DNA from 2 places in the Lactobacillus sp. B4026 genome. Region 1 is predicted to be linked to the other one. Evidence: riboswitches for the same ligand, from Rfam matches in the RefSeq annotation. Region 1 holds a riboswitch; the other holds the start of a gene.
What was found. A riboswitch is a leader RNA that binds a small molecule or an ion and turns the genes downstream of it on or off. The one in region 1 is predicted to bind thiamine pyrophosphate.
Positions count from the first base shown of each region.

Region 2: it holds a riboswitch for thiamine pyrophosphate, as region 1 does, so the genes downstream of both, J3U69_RS00210 (ECF transporter S component) here and J3U69_RS03585 (ATP-binding cassette domain-containing protein) in region 1, are expected to answer to the same signal.

Region 1 is NZ_JAFNPD010000003.1:56,306-59,462, reverse strand. Features, by position in the region: gene J3U69_RS03590 (AraC family transcriptional regulator) at 44-982, opposite strand; TPP riboswitch at 1,150-1,240, shown strand; gene J3U69_RS03585 (ATP-binding cassette domain-containing protein) at 1,277-2,644, shown strand; gene J3U69_RS03580 (energy-coupling factor transporter transmembrane component T family protein) at 2,653-3,157, shown strand, end outside.
Region 2 is NZ_JAFNPD010000001.1:15,675-18,831, reverse strand. Features, by position in the region: gene J3U69_RS00220 (cupin domain-containing protein) at 1-214, opposite strand, end outside; gene J3U69_RS00215 (tyrosine-protein phosphatase) at 257-1,003, opposite strand; gene J3U69_RS00210 (ECF transporter S component) at 1,167-1,745, opposite strand; TPP riboswitch at 1,790-1,881, opposite strand; gene J3U69_RS00205 (M42 family metallopeptidase) at 1,952-3,034, opposite strand.

The DNA of each region.
Region 1 (3,157 bases):
CTCTGCAAAATAGTCCGCTCCTTTTTTGATAAAAATATTGCTCTTACTTTAAATTGATATTGGCCTGTCTAAACAATTCCGCACGCATTTGTACCGGCGTTTCATGGTAATATTCATTAAATTTTTTGTAAAAGAACGATTTACCATTATAACCGACCCGCGCAATGATTTCTTTAACCGAAATGTCAGGCCGAGCAAGCAAATTGCGTGCCTCCTGCATGCGGCGTTCATCGACATGTTCAACAAAGCTCTTACCAGTTTTTTGCTTAACTAAACTGGAAAAGTAATTCGGGTTGAGTCCAAAGTGTTCTGCTGTTTCATTTAAAGTAATATCAGTATAGTTTGCATCAATGTAACGTTCTAACGCCGTTTGCGCAAACTTATGTTGATTAGCTGGCGCTGTTTCCAAGTCTTGATTTCTAATTGCCGTAATCACAAGTATTCGCAATTCTGCGGCAATAATACTGCGCGTAAAAAGATTGTGGTTTAAATATTCATCAATAACTTTTTTCATTAACTGACTCGGGCGCGACATTTGTGAGCAGCGCAAACTTAATAGTCTCTTAGTCTTGAGAATTTGAACAAGCTGTTCGGCTACTTTTTGTTCACGTGAATTGAGCGTTGCTTTTTCTCCCAAAAAATCCGCGCAATTAACCTTTGAACTAAATTCTAATTTGACCAAAAGATCATTTTTCCCTTGTTTTTCGACCTCATAGCCACATTTTTCTTGCAAAAACAGCAAATTACCCGCTTTTAAAGTTAAGTTTTGTCCGTTAATTTTAGTTTTTGCCATGCCTTCAGCTTCGTACAGAATTGTGGGATTGCTGGTTTGGTACCGGTGAATACCCGTATTATGATTTTCAAGGTAAACCCTAAACAGGTTAAAGGCCTTGTTTCCGGGCTTTAACCGGACTTCATTCGTATCCGCATTAGTTGAATCCAATACACTTGCCAAATATTGTTCTAGCTTAACTGCTGCCATGATGTCACCTTCTAATTAGTAATTTATTTTCATGATTTTATTATATAGCAAAAAGCGCCGCTATTTATATGTTTTTAACATCTGTGATAGAAGTTGAGCCTTAAGTGCTATTAACGACGCCTAATTTGCCGCAACTAGACAAGAAAATTGCTTTTATGTATAATTGACCTGAAATATTGGGGTGCCATCTTGGCTGAGAATATACCCACTGAACCTGCTATGGATAATGCCAGCGAAGGGAAAAGCACTGAATTTTAACGTCGCCTGGCATTATGCCATGGCGACTTTTTTAGATTGGTTAAAAAATTGCTGAAAACTAAAAACCTTACTTTTTCATATGATGAAAAAAAGCCTATTTTGCAAGATGTTAATCTTAATATCCCGACGGGCAAATTTTCCTTATTAATCGGGCCAACAGGTTGCGGTAAATCGACGCTATTAAAAATTTTAGCTGGCCTTTATCCTAAATATGCTGGTAAAGTTAGCGGAACTGTTGATCTTAATGGGCTTAAGAGTGCAATGATGTTTCAAAATGCTGGCGAGCAATTCACAATGGCAACACCGCGTGAAGAGATCATTTTTGCACTTGAAAACCTGGAAATTGACCGTGAGCACTACTCAAAACGATTGCAAAAAGCAACTTCTTTTGCCCAGATCGACCAGCTGCTTGATCAAAAAATCAATACTATGTCTGGCGGTGAGCAGCAACGAGTAGCTCTTGCTGTTTTAATTGCAATGGATGTCGATCTTTTTCTGCTTGATGAGCCTTTTGCAAGTTGCGACCCTGCTGCCCGCCAATTTTTAATTAAAAAGTTGGCTCATCTTCGTGACTTAGGAAAAACAATTATTCTAAGCGACCATGTTCTAGCCGATTATGAGGGTATTTGTGACTGTTTGTTTAAATTTACCGGTCACCAGGTTACTGCCTTAAGCACTGCCGAAAAAAAGCAGCTTCTTCAGCAAAATGACCACCACGAGCATTATTCTTTTGCCCTACCAACTAATGAAACAAGCTGCTTTGAACTTACTAATACCTTAATTAAGCAGAACCGGTTACTGCTAAAGCAGGAGCACCTAAAGATTGTGGCAGGCAAAGCCACCCTAATCACTGGCCCTAATGGTGTGGGGAAAACATCGCTTTTCAATGCGCTAACCAAGATGCTCACATACACTGGTAGTTTGACTTACCGCCAAAAAGAAATTCGCAACTTACGCATGCGAAAATATTTGCGTCAAGTCGGGCAGATATTTCAAAGTGCAAGTGATCAATTTATTAACGTTTCCGTTGAAGATGAGCTTAACCTAAGTAAAAAAATGCGCACTAGCAACTTTTATTCCGATCAAAAAATTGCGAAAGAGGTGAAAGACCTTGATCTTGACCAGACACTAGACCAAGTCGTCTACTCACTTTCGGGCGGTCAACAAAAGAAATTACAAATTTTATTAATGCTAATTGCTGATCAAGACGTTTTATTAATTGATGAGCCCTTAAGCGGCTTAGATCACCAATCGGCACAAAAAGTAATGGGTCTGTTGCGCGAAAGCCAGGAAAAAAGGGGGCAGACACTTCTGATTATCAGCCATGAACTAACTAATTTGGCAGATTGGTGCGATTACCACCTTGTATTTGACCAGCAACAATTAACATACGTAGACAAGTGAGGCTAGTTATGAATCCCAGTTTTAAATTCATTGTCGCTTTAATTATTTCGGTTGAAATATCTTTTAAAACCAGTCTAATTACCAATGTGCTAATTATCGGCTTTTGCACGTGCTATTTGCTTTACTGCCACATGAAAGTTAAAAATCTCCTGTTAACTTTTACCGTGCCGTTAATTGCGGCCTTTACCGTGTTTGCCACACTCTACTGGTTTGCACCTCAGCCCAATTTAACCAACGCTTTAAGTCTTTCTAGCAGAATCTACGTTTACACGCTGACAATCTGCTGTGTCGCCCAAAAAACTAGTGCCGAAGAATTGGCACGTTCATTTGAACAAAATTTTCATTTACCTAGCAAATTCGCATATGGGGTCCTAGCAGCACTCAACATTATTCCACGCATGCAAACTGCCGTTAAACAAATTCGCACAGCGGCAATGATGCGTGGCGTTTATCTTAGTTTTTGGTCTCCCGTTCTCTATTTTAAGGCTATCCTAGTCGCGCTTAATTCGGCCG
Region 2 (3,157 bases), on a different contig from region 1:
CGTCATGATAATACCATAGTTCATCATGGTTTAAGCGGTGAAAATGGGAACAGCTCTGATCATCAAGTAAGAAATAAATTGAAGTGTAGTAAAATCTATCTGCTTGACTATCCTGACTAAAGAACTGCTCATCACTAGTATATATTTGACGGAACCAGCCTCCTTCTTGGTGAGGCTCAAGGTTCAAACTTTTAATATAATCTTCTCGGTTCATAATTTTTGCTCTCTCCACGCTCAATTAGTCAACTTCATTAAGTTAAACCAAGTAATTCTTTTGCATTTGCTCTTTAAAATCTTGTGGCAGTTTCAAGCCGTCAGTAAAGTAGTGATCAAAATCACCGTAATGCTTTTTAACGGTTGAAAAGTATCTTTCCAGGTATTGGCGTTCAACAGTTAACGCAATTGCTACATCGTTAAGGTTATTAGGATCCATCTTATCTTTTAAGTATTCTAATATTTCGTCGTTAGCTTTTTTACGAGCAGAAATTGTTTTTAAGTAGTCAGTAAAAATCTGCTCCTCACTAACATCCAAGCTCTTTAAAATTAAGGCTGCAGCTACCCCTGTTCGGTCCTTACCGGCAAAGCAATGAAAGGCAACTGGAACTGGATCAGTCATTAACGTTAGCAAAAAGTCGTGATAGCCTTGCTTAGCAGATTCTGCCAATGCTAATTCTTCATAGGTTTTCAGCATGTCCTGTTCAACATGGCTGTTGGCCGAAACGATTTCATCAACACTAGCCTGATTTGTGCCAGTATCTTTTAGCACATCAATTATTTCATAATCTAATTCTGACCAAAGATAGTCTGGATATTCTTGTCTCTCCTCATCACCGCGAAAATCAACCAGTCGCTTTATTTTGTAGTAGTTCTGAACACGATCTTTTTGTTCGTCGGTTAAATCAAATAGTTGACCACAACGAAAAAGTAGCCCTTCTTTAACCTTTCTTCCATCCGAACTAACATAGCCACCTAATGAACGCCAATTTGTTATCTCTGTAGTCATAATTCTCCTTAAACTTATTATTTATTAAAACTTTTTGGTTTTCATAAAGGAATATTATAATTTTTATTGAATTCTACGTCCATGATTTTCGCAAACTAATTTGTGTTTCTTAGGCTTTTTTATAAAAAAACCGCAAAAAATATTTTGCGGTGCTAATTTTAATTTAAGCAATTTTGGGCTTTAATGCCTGATCAAATAAGTTAGTAATCAATTTTACCAAAACGCCGTCAAAGACAAGCGCAGAGAGTATACAAGTAATAAACATGATAACTTGCAGTTGGATGCTATACTTACTCCAGCCGTACAAAAAATATGTTGGAATAAAACTACCAAGGCCGGCAAAAAAGGCCCCTGTTAGTACGCTTTGCCAAGAAAATGCTTGATACCGACTTTTTTGCGGGAAAAAGCCAATTTCATTAGTTGCACCTTGAATCACACCAGACAAAATTGTTACTGCGCCCCATTGGCCGCCAATAGCCATTTCAACAACTGCTGCCAATGTTTCACCAATTGTTCCTGAACCAACCGTTGGCACGAAATACATCGCTAAGGGAGCTGCCATTAGCCATAATCCAGAAAAAACAGTATCTGTTACCGGAGCAAAGCCGGTCGGAAGCAGTAATAACTTAATTAAATTGTAAGCCCAATTAAATCCATAAGTGTAGATTACTCCCATAATAATTCCAATTAAAGCAATCAGGATAATTGCTTTAACGTTCCATTTTGATGATCTTGTAAACATAAAAATACTCCTAACTAACATTCTAAGTCAGTAGGAGTACTCTAATATACTTAATAACACTTCCCTAGCGCAGGTATTGTCCTGTTCAGGTTCGGAGGGTATTTCTCAGCTAAATGTGGCACCCCTAGTGACTTTCTTATCTTTTTGCCTATTATAACACAATATCAAGCAGACATTTTAAGTTATTCAATTAACTAGCAATTTAATTAAAATTGACTAAAACTAGCCAACTTTTCTTTAGTCAAATCACGGATAATTGCACAAGTTAAGTCAACTGAGGCCTTAAAGTCTTGATATGCGCTAAAGCAGTAGGCCGAATGCTCGTAACGCACTGGAATTCCGATAACAATTGTTGGCGCACCATTTTCATAGTAAATTGCCGCACCATCTTGTCCGCCACCGGTCCGAACCGAACGAGTATATGGAATATTGTTTTTATCCGCTATTTCACATGCGTATTGTTGGAATTTTGGATTAGGCAAAAATGAAGTGTCCATATCACGCAGCATTGGCCCGCGCTTTAAGCCTGTTTGAGAAAGCCATTTTGGAGTAAATGTATCATCTGCTGGACATGATTCAAGCACAATCCCTAGATCTGGCTTAATACTTCTAGCTGTTACATACGCTCCCCGTAAGCCGACTTCTTCTTGACTTGAAAGTGCGGCTACAACGTTAAAGTCAGTCTTTTCGCCGTTAAGATTAGCCAAAACATCAGCCATTGCAGCTGCACCAAACCGGTCATCAAAATCCTTACCGAAGAAAAGACCAGTTTTTTCATTGTATTCGCACTTGACGTCAACAAAAATGGGACAACCCGTATCAATTTTATAGTCATTAATTGTTTCTTCACGAGAACTAGAACCAACATCAACTGACATATCTTCTACTTCTGGTACATTGTCTCGTTCTTCTTCAGTCATGAAGTGTGGTGGCTTAGTTGCCACTACGCCAGGAACATATTCACCGTCACGGTTTCTAATCTTTACCCGTAAAGCTGGAATATTATATTTAACCCAGCCGCCAAGCGGAACAAACTTGATCATTCCGTTTGGTCTGACTGCCTGAGTTATAAAACCTACGGCATCAGAGTGGGCATCAAGCTGAATGATTGGCCGGCCAGCCTGATTTTCTTTTTTAGCAGCGTAAACGTTGAGCATCCCATCAACTTTTACATCAGCAATATCCTTTACTGTATCAGTAAAAAGCTTAACGAATTCACCTTCAAAGCCGGAAGTTGAATTAGCATCCGAAAAAGCTTTGAGCATTTTTATTTCTTGTTCTTTTTCCATCGTTGTAATTGACCTTTCGCTTATTAAACCTTATGTTTCATTGTAGCAAAAAGCAGTAATTTAAGCTATTTCTGAAATAATCCTACTGCTTTTAGCAAAATTAACAATTTTGTCCGTAATTTG